2 regions of the Tardiphaga sp. 813_E8_N1_3 genome follow, and region 2 is predicted to be linked to the other one. Evidence: predicted binding sites of a transcription regulator. Region 2 holds the regulator's gene; the other holds the start of a gene.
The links. The regulator PhoB, encoded in region 2, activates phosphate uptake and scavenging genes when phosphate is short. The targets are predictions, from matches to a motif close to TGTCATNNANCTGTCAT.
Positions count from the first base shown of each region.

Region 1: phnC (phosphonate ABC transporter ATP-binding protein) is a predicted target of PhoB. The motif match lies at 2,651-2,667, and genes of this name have one in related genera.

Region 1 covers NZ_JBPWQE010000001.1:4,595,066-4,602,758, forward strand. Annotated here, with positions in the region: gene phnE (phosphonate ABC transporter, permease protein PhnE) at 1-587, opposite strand, end outside; gene phnD (phosphonate ABC transporter substrate-binding protein) at 668-1,606, opposite strand; gene phnC (phosphonate ABC transporter ATP-binding protein) at 1,718-2,527, opposite strand; gene AB8A33_RS21800 (chloramphenicol acetyltransferase) at 2,752-3,402, shown strand; gene AB8A33_RS21805 (alpha-D-ribose 1-methylphosphonate 5-triphosphate diphosphatase) at 3,399-4,586, shown strand; gene AB8A33_RS21810 (DUF1045 domain-containing protein) at 4,667-5,368, shown strand; gene zigA (zinc metallochaperone GTPase ZigA) at 5,373-6,584, opposite strand; gene AB8A33_RS21820 (diguanylate cyclase domain-containing protein) at 6,766-7,693, opposite strand, start outside.
Region 2 covers NZ_JBPWQE010000001.1:5,286,866-5,294,558, forward strand. Annotated here, with positions in the region: gene argF (ornithine carbamoyltransferase) at 1-194, opposite strand, end outside; gene AB8A33_RS25045 (aspartate aminotransferase family protein) at 194-1,420, opposite strand; gene AB8A33_RS25050 (GcrA family cell cycle regulator) at 1,868-2,377, shown strand; gene phoB (phosphate regulon transcriptional regulator PhoB) at 2,610-3,314, opposite strand; gene phoU (phosphate signaling complex protein PhoU) at 3,406-4,119, opposite strand; gene pstB (phosphate ABC transporter ATP-binding protein PstB) at 4,148-4,975, opposite strand; gene pstA (phosphate ABC transporter permease PstA) at 4,972-5,817, opposite strand; gene pstC (phosphate ABC transporter permease subunit PstC) at 5,819-6,817, opposite strand; gene pstS (phosphate ABC transporter substrate-binding protein PstS) at 6,971-7,693, opposite strand, start outside.

The DNA of each region.
Region 1 (7,693 bases), 690 kb from region 2:
CCTTCCACCGGCTTCATGTCGATATTCTCGACGATCTCTCCATAGAGCTTGCCGAGCGCCCCAACGCAGTGGATCGCAATCGCCAACACGCCGGCCATCGGGCCGAGGCCGAAGGCGATGACGAAGATCAGCGCGAACACGATGTCCGGCACGGTGCGGCAGAATTCCATGAAGCGGCGCACGGCAAAGCGCAGTGGCACCGAGGGCGCGGTGTTCTCGGCCGCGAGAAAATTCAACCCAAAGGCCAGCACGGCACCGATCAGCGTGCCGACATAGCTGATCAGCACGGTCTCGCCGAGCAGCGACAGCCACTTCTTCCAACCCCAGAACCACTCATTGACGTCGGTCCACACCCGGGTGCCAGCCTCGAGCGTGAAGATACGATCGAAATAGCTGCCGAAATTGCCGATCTTCTCGACGAAGGTCCTGAGATTGACCTCGGCCCCCAATGCCGCAACGAACAGCGCCGCAAAGCAGGCCACGACGACAAGCGTCGTGCGTAACCGCCGGCGCGCGACCGCCTTGCGATAGGCGTCGTTCAGCGCGGCGAGCTGCGGAGCCGGAAGGATGGAAACGGCGGCGGACATGATGTGCGGGCCTATCTGGGATCAGACACAGAAAAGGAGCCGGACCATTTCTGATCCGGCTCCCTTCAATGATCAGGCGATCAGGACGCCTTCTTCTTGCGAAGTGCGTCGACGAACTTGATCAGGTCGATGGTGGCGTCCCAATCCTTGGTGGTCGCGGCGTGGAAACCCTTCTTCTGGCCATCCGATAGCTTGTCGAATGCGGCCTTGTCCTTGGTCGGCGCGTCGGTGAAGGCCTTGGCGATAGCAACCTTCAGCTCTTCCGGCAGGTCCGAGCTATAGGCATAGGGACCGTTGATGATCGGGGCCGACTTGTGGATGATGCGGAAGTCTTCCTTCTTCATCGCCGAGCCGTCGGCATTCTTCAGCATGCCCTTGGTCAGCATCTGCTGCAGTGTCGAGTCGTTGTCGTTGGTCCACTGGTTGGCGGCGACATCGACGGTGCCCTGCGACAGCGCGAGCATCGCGTTTTCATGGCTGCCGGTGAACACCACTTTGCTGAAATAGGTGTCGGCATCGGAGATGCCCATCTTGTCCAGTTCGAAGCGCGGTACGTTGTTGCCCGAGGTCGAGTTCGGATCGACGAGACCGAGGTTCTTGCCCTTCAGATTGTCGACCGACTTGTAGGGGCTCGACGCCTTGACGAAGAACACCGAGTAATAGCCAGTCGAGCCATCGATATTGATGTCGTTGGCAAACGCATCGGTCTTGACACCGGTGAGACGGGCGCGTGCGAACGAGGCCGAACCGTAGCTCGCGATATGGATATTACCGGAGCGCTGGCCTTCGATCACGGCTGCATAGTCATTGGCGATGCGCAGGTTGACCTTCACGCCGAGCTCTTTCGACAGATAGGCGACGAACGGCGCCCAGCGCTCGGTGACGCCCGAGGCGTTCTCGGCGGGAACGACGGCGAAGGTCAGTTCCGGATACTTGGCCTTGTAGTCCTGGGCCGAAGCCGAGGTGGCGGCGAAAGCCAGCGCAGCAGCGCTGAGCAGAATGGAGCGACGGTTGATCATGACAATCCCTGTTTTGATCTGAGGTGAAACGTTTTCTTGGCAGAAGGCGCGTCTATCGCGGCGATGCCATCGTTACGATGACGTCACCACGATAATTTCAACGCACTGCAATCACGCGACGGCAGCAACACCGTATTCGGGAACGCGGGTGGACGTCGGCATATGCGCCGATCCCATCACCTCGTCGGCTTCGAGATCGTAGAGTTCGCGGGCGATATGTTCGGTGAGCGCGGAGGGCGCGCCATCGAACACGACGCGGCCGGCGGACATGCCGATCAGGCGGTCGCAATAGGTGCGCGCCAGATCGAGCGAATGCAGGTTGCACATCACGGTGATGCCGAAGTGCTTGTTGATGCGCAGCAGCGCATCCATGACGATGCGAGTGTTGCGCGGATCCAGTGACGCGATCGGCTCGTCCGCGAGGATGATATCGGGCTGCTGCACGAGGGCGCGGGCGATGGCGACACGCTGCTGCTGACCGCCGGAGAGCTGGTCGGCGCGCTGCGAGGCATATTGCGCCATGTCGAACTGCTCCAGCGCCGACATCGCCAGTGCACGGTCGTCCTCGGGCCACATCTGGGTCAGCGAGCGCCACTGCGGCATATCGGCCAAGCGGCCCATCAGCACATTGGTCAGCACATCGAGACGGCCGACGAGATTGAACTGCTGGAAGATCATCGCCGAGCGCGCACGCCACTTGCGCAGATCGCGGCCCTTGAGCGCGGTGACGTCCACGCTATCGAACATGATGCGCCCATCGGTCGGCTCGGCCAGACGATTGATCATGCGCAGCATGGTCGACTTGCCGGCGCCGGAGCGACCGATCACGCCGACGAATGCGCCGGGCTTGATCTCGAACGACGCGTTATCGACGGCAGCCTTGGCGCCGAAACGGCACGTCAGCTTATCCACCACCAGCATGAGGCACTCCAATGACAATAGACATCGCCACCGGTAACGCCCGCGTTTAACAATGATGTGACATGTGCCCTGCGCATACGGGTTATCGTCATTGCGGGAAAAACAAGCCCGAATTCATGCTGACGTCACGACACCGTCACGAAACCGACCGAAGAGGTGCCCGCGCGCCAGCGCACACTCTGATATATCACCCACCGATTCCTCTTCCGTCGCACGAGCGTCACATGGCTGGAAAACAACTCTCGCTCACGCCTGCGGTCGATCCCACCGCTAAACTCGTCGACACCAAGCTCGGCGCCTATACTGAAGTCGGCGCGCGCACGATCCTCAACGAAGTGACGATGGGCGACTATTCATATGTCGTGAATGACGGCCAGATCACCTATACGACGATCGGAAAGTTCTGCTCGATCGCGGCGATGATCCGGATCAATCCTGGCAATCACCCGATGCACCGAGCGACGCAGGCGCACTTCACCTATCGCGCCAGTGCCTATTTCCCCGGTGAAAGCGACGACGCCGACTTCTTTGCCTGGCGACGCGAACATCACTGCACGATCGGCCACGATGTCTGGCTCGGCCATGGCGCCATTGTGCTGCCCGGCCGCAGTATCGGCACAGGTTCTGTGATCGCCGCCGGTGCCATCGTGACCAAGGACGTCGCCCCCTATACGATCGTTGCTGGCAATCCGGCGCGGCCGGTGCGGCGGCGATTTTCGGAAACTGTGGAAGACGGGCTGATGGAGCTCGCCTGGTGGGACTGGGAGCACGAGATGCTAAGACAGGCGCTGCCGGATTTCCGCAAGCTCCCGGTCGAGGATTTCTTGAGCAAGTATAAAGGCGTCAAGGCGCCCAGGCAGATGGCAGTGACATGACGGATATCTTCATCGACGGCGGACGCACTTTACTCGGCCAGGACATCGCCGAGACCTCGCTGCAGATTGGGGGTGGCGTGATTGCGGACATCGGATCGGATGCGCCCCATGGCGCGCTCGGCCTCGATGCGTCCGATCTGCTGGTGCTGCCGGGAATCGTCGACCTGCATGGCGATGCCTTCGAGCGGCAGTTGATGCCGCGCCCCGGCGTCGACTTCCCGGTCGATGTTGCCTTGATCGACAGCGACCGGCAGGCCATCGCCAACGGCATCACCACGGTGTTTCACGGCACCACATGGTCCTGGGAGCCGGGCCTGCGCGGCGCGGAGAACGCCCGCAAGCTGCTGGATGCCATCGAGATGCTGCGGCCGCAGCTCGCATCGGATACGCGCTTCCATCTGCGGCAGGAGACGTTCAATCTCGACGCCGAAGATGAGATCGTTGGCTGGCTGCAGGCCGGCCGCATCGATCTGCTCGCCTTCAACGATCACATGGACATCGCCGGCATCTCAAAGCCGGCGAAGCGCGCGCGGATGGTGGAACGTACCGGGCTCAGCAGCGATGCCTTCGATCAGCTGGTCGATCGCGTGCTGTCGCGCACCGATGAGGTGCCTGCCTCGATTGCCCGCCTCGCCAAAGCGGCGAACGCTGCCGGCGTGCCGACGCTTTCGCATGATGACGCAACCCCTGCGATGCGCGACGACTTCCGCAAGCTCGGCGTCAATATCGCCGAATTCCCGATCAACGTTGAAACCGCACAAGCCGCGGCCGCGGCCGGCGACTTCATCGTATTCGGCGCACCCAACGTTGTGCGCGGCGGCAGCCACACCGGCTGGACCAAGGCATCCGACATGATCGCCAAGGGCCTCTGCTCGATTCTCGCCTCCGACTATTACTATCCCGCGCAACTGCTGGCCGCGTTCCGGCTGCTCCATGACGGCATTCTGTCGCTGCCGCAGGCTTGGGCACTGATCTCGTCTGCACCAGCGAAAGCTGCCGGTCTCACCGACCGTGGCGAGATCATCGAAGGACGCCGCGCTGATTTGCTGCTCGTCGATGACAGCATCGCAATGCGTCCGCGCATCGTCGCCGTGATCGCGCAGGGCAACCTCGTGCATCTGACCGATGCCACAAGGCTTCAGCCGGCGCGTGCCATACACCGCAAAGCTATTGCAGCGGCGTAACGCGGCTCCTCTCTTACTTGAGCATGATCGTTCCCGAAAACCGGCATCCACTTTTCGGGATCATGCTCTATGGTGCGGCCATGAATGAATTCCCGCGCTACGCACTCTATTACGCCCCCGACGCCGACAGTGCCCTCGCCCGCTTCGGAGCCGAGACCCTCGGCTACGATCCCTTCACCGGCAATGACGTGCTGGTGCCCGCCGATCTCATCAGGCAGGCGCCGGACTGGCCGGCTGTCATCAAGGACCCACGCAAATACGGCTTTCATGCCACGCTGAAGGCGCCGTTCTCGCTGGCGCCGGAAGCTACCGAAGCCGACCTGATCGCGACCTTCGATGACTTCGCCCGGATGCCCCGCGCTATCCCGAAAATCTCACCGGTGGTTCGTATCATCAGCGGCTTCACGGCTGTCGTGCCGGATGGGCCCTCCCCTGAGCTCGCCGCATTAGCGCAGACTTGTGTCGAAGGATTCGAGGTGTTCCGCGCACCGATGACGCCGGAGGATCGCGCACGGCGCAAACCGGAGAACCTAACGCCGCGACAGGTCGAGCAGCTGGATCGTTTCGGCTATCCCTATGTGCGCGACGACTTCCGGTTTCACATGACGCTGACCGGACGGCTTCCTCCCGAACGCAGCACAGCGGTGCTGGCGATGCTGCAGCAGCGGTTCGCGACACTTGATCTCACATCACTGCGGATTGACCGCATCGGCCTGTTTCGCCAGACATCTGCGACGTCGCGCTTCCAGGTGCTGTGCCACGCGCCGCTGACGGCGACTTGACGCGTCACGAGGACGCCATCTCGTCGGCCCGTTTCCAGGCCGGAAATGGATCGGCGAGCCCGGCCCAGCCGGCGATATCCATGCCGGGCTTACCGGACACGAGGCAGGCATCGAGCCGACGGCGGATATCGCTCTCGTCCATGTCGGAACCGATGAAGACGATCTCCTGCCGCCGGTCGCCATAGATCTCGTTCCAATTCTTCTTCAGCGCCTGCCGCCAATACGGATCGTCCGGCCAGCGATCGGCAGGCACATTGGCCCACCAGAAGCCCATCCCTTCCGTGCGCACGATGGCGCCGGCCTGGCTGAGTTCGCCGACCCATTGCGGCCGTGTCGCCAGCCAGAAATGCCCCTTGCTGCGGATCACGCCGGCCCAGCTCTCGCGCAGGAAGGCCTGAAACTTCACGGGATCGAACGGCCGTCGCGCGCGATAGACGAAATTCGTCACGCCGTATTCTTCGGTCTCCGGCACGTGGTTGGTAAAACCATACAGCTCCTTGTACCAGAGCGGATGCTGCTGCGCCTTTTCAAAATCAAAGCGTCCGGTATCGAGCACGCGGTCGAACGGCACATCGGCAAAGTTTGCTTCGATAATATCGGCGTCGGGATTGAGCGCGCAGATGATCTTGCGCGCGCTGTTGCATTGCTCAAGCGTCGCGTCATTGACCTTGTTGAGCACGATGACATCGGCGAATTCGATCTGCTCCACCAGCAGGTCCACCAACGTACGCTTGTCACCGTCGAGCGCCTCGCCGCGATCCTGCAGGAAGTCGGTGGAGGAATAGTCCTTCAACAGGTTCACCGCATCGACCACCGTTACCATGGTGTCGAGCTGTGCCACATCGGAGAGGCTGTCGCCGTTCTCGTCGCGGAAATCGAAAGTCGCGGCCACCGGCAGCGGCTCTGCAATTCCGGTGGATTCGATCAGCAGGTAATCGAACCGCCGGCTCTCGGCGAGCGCGCGCACCTCCTTCAGCAGATCGTCACGCAGCGTGCAGCAGATGCAGCCATTGGTCATTTCGACCAGCTTCTCATCCGTCCGCGACAGATTGGCACCGCCATCGCGAACCAGGTCCGCATCGATGTTCACCTCGCTCATGTCGTTCACAATCACCGCCACTTTCAGGCCATGACGGTTGTTCAGCACATGGTTCAGCAAAGTTGTCTTTCCAGCCCCGAGGAAGCCGGACAAGACTGTGACGGGGAGTTTTTGCATCGAGATCAAACAGTCTTTTGAGGGTACGGGACATTGGGCTCTTCTTATTTGTAATGTTATAACATTACATTTCTGGTGCCTGTCAACCCACTCGCACCGATCCTGTCGATGCGCTGTCAGCTTTTCTGATCTGCAGGAAATCTCATCTGGCGCGGGTCAGCCCACGCTCATTGCCTCGACGCTAGCCTGCCCGCGCGATTGTCTCGGCATCCACCGGCTTGGCAAAGGTCACGCGGTTTCGGCCGCTGGCTTTCGAGGCGTAAAGCGCCCGGTCCGCAGCAGGCGTGAGATCGCAGGGATCGTCGCCCTCGCGGCCGATGGCGATCCCGACGCTGGCGCCGACGGTGAGCTCAAGCCCATCGACAATGAACGGCTCGGAGAGCGTCCGAATGATGCGGCGGCCCAGCAACATGGCCTCCTCGCGATTGCCGACGACGGATTGCACCACGACGAATTCGTCACCGCCCATGCGCACCGCGAAATCGCCGTCGCGCAAAATTCCGCTGAGCCGGCTCGCAACTGCCTGTAGCAGCGCGTCGCCCGCCGGATGGCCATGCACGTCGTTGACCTCCTTGAACCGATCGAGGTCGACGCTGTGAACGGCAATGAGACAGCCCGTCGCTCGGGCACGCGCAGCGATGATCGCGAGACGTTCCTGAAAACCAAGCCGATTAGCCAAGCCCGTCAGCGCATCGTGCCGCGCGAGGGTCGAGAATTCGTGCTTGAGCGAGATCTGCTCGATATTCTGCCGATAGATAAAGCGCACGGTCTCGAAGCTGCCGAGCAGGAACGCGAGCAGGATCACGGCATAGAAAGCCAGATTGCTATCGACGCGGGCCAGCGCAGAAAATGCCGTCGGCAAGGCAACCAGCATCAAGGCCGGAAGCGCAATCCCTGGGCGAACAGAAATTCGGCAGACGATGCCGGCCGCATAGCCGAAGACCAGCGCCGTTGCGAGGAGTTGATGCGCAGGATTCTTCGCCCAGAAAGTCGCCGCGCCAAGCAAACCAATCAATCCTGCAAAGACGTAGCTGCTCCACGCGTAAAGCCGCTCCCATCGCTCGGCCGCCGCGATGGTGAAGCTGCGTTGACCTTTACTGCGATGATAG
Region 2 (7,693 bases):
ACGCGGGTGCGCGTCGAGGGCTTTTCGAAGATCATCGCCAGCGTCTTGTTCTTGAGCGGACGATCGGGCTCGGCATTCGAGCCATCCCGCCCCTTCAGCTTCGCCTTCATGGCGGCAGCCGCGTTCATGATATTGCGCAACTCGCTGGCCGGCACGGCCGTGAGATCGAGGAAATGCCGCGGTGACGTGCTCATCACGCGGCTCCCTGCGTCTTGTCGGGTGAGCCGAGCGCTACGCAGGCCTGTTCGAGCCGCTGCACGGCCTGCTCGATCTCGGACTCGCTGACGATCAGCGGCGGCAGGAAGCGCACCACATTGTCGCCGGCGCCAACCGTCAGCAGCTTCGCGTCACGCAATGCTGCCACGAGATCGCCCGCCGGCACCACGGCCTTGAGGCCGATCAGAAGACCTTCGCCGCGCACTTCGCTGAGCACATCTGGATGGCCATCGACCACGCCCGCGAGTTTCTGTTTCAACAGCAGCGACATCTTCTTCACATGGTCGAAGAAACCGGGCTTCAGCATGATATCGAGCACGGAATTCGCCGCGGCCACCGCCAGCGGATTGCCGCCAAAGGTCGAGCCGTGCGAGCCGGGCGCCATGCCTTCGGCCGCTTCCGCCGAGAGAAGGCACGCGCCGATCGGGAAACCGCCGCCGAGTGCCTTGGCCAGCGCCATGACATCCGGCGTCACGCCGATGCGCTGATAGGCAAACAGTTCGCCGGTGCGGCCCATGCCGGTCTGCACTTCGTCGAAGATCAAAAGTATGCCGTTCTTGTCGCAAAGTTCGCGCAGCGCGCCAAAGAACGCGTTGCTCGGCGCACGCACGCCACCCTCACCCTGCAGCGGCTCGATGAGAATGCCGGCAGTGTTCGGGCCGATGGCCTTCTTCACGGCTTCGATATCGCCGAGCGGCAACTGGTCGAAGCCGTCGAGCGGCGTGCCGTAGCCTTCGAGATATTTCGCGGCGCCCGTCGCCGCCAGCGTGCCGAGGGTGCGGCCATGGAACGCGCCTTCAAAGGTGATGATGCGCGTGCGCTCGGGGTGGCCCTTGGAGAAATGATAGTGGCGGGTCACCTTGATCGCGCATTCCATCGCTTCCGCACCCGAATTGGCGAAGAACACGAAGTCGGCAAAGCTCTGTTCGCACAGCCGCGCGGCGAGGCGCTCGCCGTCCGGGCTCTTGAACAGGTTCGACATGTGCCAGAGCTTGGTGGCCTGCTCCTGCAATGCGGCGACCATATGTGGGTGCGCATGGCCAAGTGCGTTCACGGCAACGCCGCTGGTGAAATCGAGGTAGCGCTCGCCGTCGGTTCCAATCAGCCACGCGCCTTCACCGCGCTCGAAAGCGACATCCGCACGCGCGAAAACAGGCAGCAAGTGGGCCTGAGAGAGGGGCGAAGACGTTGCGTTGCTGGTCATAACCGATCCGATCGAAAAGACTGCGGCCGCGTCGATGACAATTGTGCGAAATCGAACAACGGACCCTAGAAACGAAACGTGCCGCCCTTCTCGGGCGGCACGTGGGCATTATTCTATGTGTGCTGTGAAGACTGTCAACCGCGCACTGCGGCTTTCGAGTCACACGGAGTCGCAGAAAAAGCCGATTTTGCAGCTTTATTTGCAGAAGCATGTGGACGCGGCATGCCCGACTCTTGCGCGCGAGTCACGGCATATTGTAGCTTTTGTCTCGTCGGATACGACATCTCGTGCGGCGGTAGACCTTTTAATGACACATCCAGTGCGGCGTAACAGCCGGACGCGAAATTCGCGCCCGGTGAGCGCTAAGGGATTCTGACCGCAGGGATTTTTGAAGTCTCAACTCGCAGCGCTGACCGGTGCTCTGGCGCTTACGAAGGGAAAATGGCGATGACGGTAATGACATGGACCGACGATCGCGTCGAACAGTTGAAGAAACTCTGGGAAGGCGGCCTCTCCGCCAGCCAGATCGCCGCGGAACTCGGCAACGTGACCCGCAATGCCGTGATCGGCAAGGTGCACCGTCTCGGCCTGTCCGGCCGCGCCAAGAGCCCCTCCTCGGCAGCTCCGCGGCAGCGCAAGGCGCGCCCGGCCCAGCAGATGGTACGCGTCGCCCGCCCGATGGCCCGCGGCAACACCGCGCTGGCCCATAATTACGAGATCGAGGCGGAGCCCGATCCGATCGCCTATGACAACATCGTACCGATCAGCCAGCGCCTGTCGCTGGTCGAGCTCAACGATGCCACCTGCCACTGGCCGATCGGCGATCCGTCGAGCGCGGATTTTTACTTCTGCGGCGGCAGGGCCCTGGCTGGCGCCCCCTATTGCGCACATCACTCGCGCATCGCCTATCAGCCGGCGAGCGACCGCCGCCGCGCGGTACCGAAGCCCACGCGCTGAGCTGGAAGATATCTAAACCAAATGAAAATGCCCGGTGATGAGCCGGGCATTTTTTTGTTTTGGATGGTGATTGCCGGGGCGCTTGCGTTGACACTCGGTGTCGTCCCCGCGAAGGCGGGGACCCATAACCACCGAAAGAGTGGTTGGGGCGTATTCGCAGGCGTCCTGGATAGAGCCGAGAAGACGGAGGCTATGGGTCCCCGCCTTCGCGGGGACGACACAGCGTGTGTTGTTACTCCGCCGCCTTGTCGAACCGGTCGTCCAGCGCATAGCCGGCGCCGCGCACGGTGCGGATCGGATCGGGCTCACCGGCGGGATTGAGCAGCTTGCGCAGGCGGCCGATATGCACGTCGACGGTGCGCTCGTCGATATAGATGTCGCGGCCCCAGACGCTGTCGAGCAACTGCTCGCGGCTGAATACGCGGCCCGGATGTTCCAGGAAGAACTCCAGCAGGCGATATTCGGTCGGACCGAGATCGATCGGACGGCTTGAGCGCACAACGCGGCGCTTGTCGCGGTCGAGTTCGATATCGCCGAAAGCGAGCACGGTGGCGAGACGCTCGGGAGCTGCACGACGGAGCAGACCCTTCACGCGGGCCAGGAGCTCCGGCACCGAAAACGGCTTGACGATATAGTCGTCGGCGCCGGTGGCGAGACCGCGAACACGCTCGCTCTCTTCGCCGCGCGCCGTCAGCATGATGATCGGCAATGCCTTGGTTTCGGGCCGCGCGCGCAGGCGGCGGCACAGTTCGATGCCGGACAGACCCGGCAGCATCCAGTCGAGCACCACGAGATCCGGCACCCGCTCCTTCAAGCGGGTGTCGGCATCGTCGCCGCGCGCGACAGTTTCAACATCATAGCCTTCGGCGTCGAGGTTGTAGCGAAGAAGCGTCGTGAGGGCTTCCTCGTCCTCCACCACCAGAATGCGTGCATTCACAGCCATATGGTCAATATCCTCAGTGACGTCCGACAAGCCTTTAGGCCATGATCCTTGCGGAAGACTGGCTTCCACTTTTCCGGATCATGCTTCAGACCGTCGGCGCATTCGCGAATGTGGTCATGTCGCCCTTCGGGCGCTTGTCGAGGATCTGCTGGCCCTCGATCATGTAGAACACGGTTTCTGCAATGTTGGTGGCGTGATCGCCGATCCGCTCGATGTTCTTGGCGCAGAACATCAGGTGGATACAGAACGAAATGTTACGCGGGTCTTCCATCATATAGGTAAGGAGTTCGCGGAACAGCGAGGTGCAGATCGCGTCGATTTCCTCGTCGCCCTTCCACACCGTCATCGCGGCGGGCAGATCGTGTGCGGCATAGGCGTCGAGCACGGCCTTGACCTGGGTGGTCACGAGGTCGGTCATGTGTTCGAGGCCGCGGATCAGCTTCAGCGGATGGAAATCGCTGTCGAGTGCATTGACGCGCTTGCCGATGTTCTTGGAGAGATCGCCGATCCGCTCCAGATCGGTGGCGACGCGCAGCGCGCCGACGATCTCGCGCAAATCGACAGCCATCGGCTGGCGCTTGGCGATGGTCAGCACGGCGCGCTCTTCGATCGTGCGCTGCAACTGGTCGATCTCGGCGTCGGTGGCGACAACGCGTGCACCGAGTGCGACGTCCCGGCGGATCAGCGCGTCGACGGATTCGACGATCTGCCGTTCCGCGAGGCCACCCATCTCGGCGACGAGACGGGTCAGCTCCTGCAGATCGTCGTCGAAAGCCTTGGTGGTGTGTTCAAAAGCCATATCTAAATCCTCCCGCGAATATGTCGCGTCAGCCGAAGCGGCCGGTGATGTAATCCTGGGTGCGGCGGTCGGTCGGCGACGTGAAGATCTTGTTGGTTTGATCGAACTCGATCAACTCGCCGAGATACATGAAGGCCGTGGTGTCGGAGACGCGGGCAGCCTGCTGCATGTTATGGGTGACGATCGCGATCGTGTACTGATCCTTCAACTCGTCGATCAGCTCCTCGATCTTCGCGGTCGAGATCGGATCCAGCGCCGAGCACGGCTCGTCGAACAGGATGACTTCCGGCCGAACCGCGATGGTGCGCGCAATGCACAGACGCTGCTGCTGACCGCCCGACAGGCTGAGGCCCGACGCGTTGAGCTTGTCCTTGACTTCGTTCCAGAGCGCACCGCCACGCAGCGCCTTCTCGACGCGCACGTCCATCTCCGACTTGGAGATCTTTTCATAGAGGCGAATACCGAAGGCGATGTTTTCGTAAATCGTCATCGGGAACGGAGTCGGCTTCTGGAACACCATGCCGACGCGGGCGCGCAGCAGGTTGAGGTCCAGCTTCGGATCCAGAATGTTCTGGTTGTCGAGCATGAGCTGACCTTCGGCGCGCTGGCCGGGATACAGATCATACATCCGGTTGAAGATGCGCAGCAGCGTGGACTTGCCGCAGCCTGACGGGCCGATGAACGCCGTCACGCGGTTCGCCATCAGCGTCAGATTGATCTTCTTCAGAGCGTGGTGTTCGCCATAGTAGAAGTTCAGGTCGCGCACGGTGACCTTGGGACGGGTCTCGCCCTGCAAGACCGACGGCGGCGGCATCGAGACGGAAGGAACGCCAGACGACACAGAAAGCTCACTCATTTTGCTGTCCTCTCGGCGCCGAGAATGCGCGCGCCAATGTTAAGGGCAAGTACGGTCAAGGTGATGATCAGGGCACCGCTCCAGGCGAGCTGCTTCCAGTACTCGTAGGGGCTCTGCACGAAGTTGTTGATGGTCACCGGCAGGTTGGCCATCGTCTTGGTGAGATCGAGACTGAAGAACTGGTTGCTCAGCGCGGTGAACAGCAGCGGCGCCGTTTCACCGGCGACGCGCGCGGTCGCCAGCAGCACGCCCGTGATCAGACCGGAACGGGCCGCACGATAAGCGATCCGCTTGATGACCAGGGAGCGCGGCAGGCCGAGCGCCGAGGCCGCTTCACGCAGCGGGTTCGGCACGAGACCAAGCATGTCTTCCGTGGTGCGAACCACGACGGGGATCACGATCACGGCGAGCGCAAGCGAACCGGCGAGAGCCGAGAAGCCGCCCATCGGAACCACCACCGCACCATAGACGAACAGGCCGATGATGATGGACGGGGCCGACAGCAACACGTCGTTGATGAAGCGGATCACCGAGGTGAGCTTGTCGTGCTTGCCGTATTCAGCGAGATAGGTGCCGGCAAACAGGCCGAGCGGTGCGCCTATGCCGACGCCGATCGCGGTCATGATGACCGAACCGACGATGGCATTGAGCAGGCCGCCTTCCATGGAGCCGGGCGGCGGCGTGTTCTGGGTGAATATCTGCAGGCTAATGCCAGCGAGACCGTTGTAGAACAGCGTGAACAGGATCAGCGCGAGCCAGGTGACGCCGAACAGGGCGGCACCGACACAGAGCAGGCGGATGATCGTATCGTGGCGACGGCGGGATGCGTAAATCGGGTTCATGTTAGTTGCCCGCCTTCTTTTCCAGACGTAGCAGCATCAGGCGCGCTGCCGAGAGCACGAAGAATGTCAGCACGAACAGCAGGAGGCCGAGCAGGATCAGACCCGATTGATGCAGACCGTCGCTCTCCGCGAACTCGCTGGCGATGGCTGCCGAGATCGTGGTGCCCGGGCCAAAGATCGAGCCTGTGATACGGAACGAGTTGCCGATGATGAAGGTCACCGCCATCGTTTCACCGAGCGCACGGCCGAGCGCCAGCATCACGCCACCGATTACACCAACGCGGGTATAGGGGATGACGACGTTGCGGACGACTTCCCAGGTGGTGCAGCCGACGCCGTAGGCGGCTTCCTTCAACACCGGCGGCACCGTCTTGAACACATCGACCGAGATCGAGGTGATGAAGGGTAGCACCATGATGGCGAGGATCAGCGACGCGTTGAACAGGCTGAGATAGGACGGCGGGCCGGCGAAGATCACGCCGAGGACCGGGACGCCTTCGAAAGCATTGATCATGAACGGCTGCACGTGGTTGGCCAGGAACGGGCCGAGCACGAAGAACCCCCACATGCCGTAGATGATCGAGGGAATACCGGCGAGAAGCTCGACCGCCATGCCGATCGGGCGGCGCAGCCAGTTCGGGCACAGTTCGGTGAGGAAGATCGCGATGCCGATGCCGACCGGAATGGCGATCGCCATCGCGATCACCGAGGTGATCAGCGTACCGTAGATCGGACCGAGTGCACCGAGGACCGGCGGATCAGCCGACGGGGCCCAGCGCTGCGTGGTCAGGAACGAAAAGCCGAATTCGCGGAGCGCCGGCCACGCACCAACGATAAGCGACAGAATGATGCCGCCGAGAATAAACAGAACAGACAGCGCCGAGATGCGGGTGATCCAGTAAAACGCCTGGTCCCCCGTCTTGAAGGCATTCAGCGCCTTCGCACGATCATAAGGTCCGGCAGCGTCCATCGAAGAGCTCTGTACGGCCATGTCTGCCACGCCAGTCCCCTGTAATTGTTACAATACCCCAAAACGCATTGCCCTGGAGGGGCTTGTCAGGGCGCGGAGTCAGAAGAGAAGAAGAAAAGAGAAGAAATTCAGCCCTGCAGCAAACGGAGGAGAGATGCCCCTCTCCTCCGCCCACACACCAGATCAGCTCTTGATGTCAGCCGACCAGGTCTTTTCGATCAGTTTGACGACCGAGTCCGGCATCGGGATGTAGTCGAGCTCTTCGGCAGCCTTGTCGCCCTTTTCGAACGACCACTTGAAGAACTTCAGCGCTTCAGCCGACGCCGTCTTGTCGGTCGGGGTCTTGTGCATGAGGATGAAGGTCGCCGCAGTGATCGGCCAGGACGCTTCGCCCGGCTGGTCGGTGAGGATCACGTAGTAGCCGGGAGCCTTGGCCCAGTCGGCATTGGCAGCAGCAGCCTGGAAGGCAGCGACGGTCGGTTGCACGGTCTTCCCAGCCTTGTTGACGAGGCCGGCATAGGTCAGCTTGTTCTGCTTGGCGTAAGCATATTCAACATAACCGATGGCGTTCTTGGTCTGACCAACGTTGCCGGCAACGCCTTCATTGCCCTTGGCGCCGACGCCAACCGGCCACTCGACAGCCGTACCGGTGCCGACCTTGGTCTTCCAGTCAGCCGAGGCCTTCGACAGATAGTCGGTGAAGTTGAAGGTGGTGCCCGAACCGTCCGAACGACGAACGACGGTGATGGCAGCCGAAGGCAGCTTCAGCTTCGGGTTCAGCTTAGCGATGGCAGCGTCATCCCACTTGGTGACCTTGCCGAGATAGATGTCGCCGAGCACTTCGCCGGAGAGAACCAGCTCGCCCGAGGCGATGCCTTCGAGATTCACGACGGGAACGATCGCGCC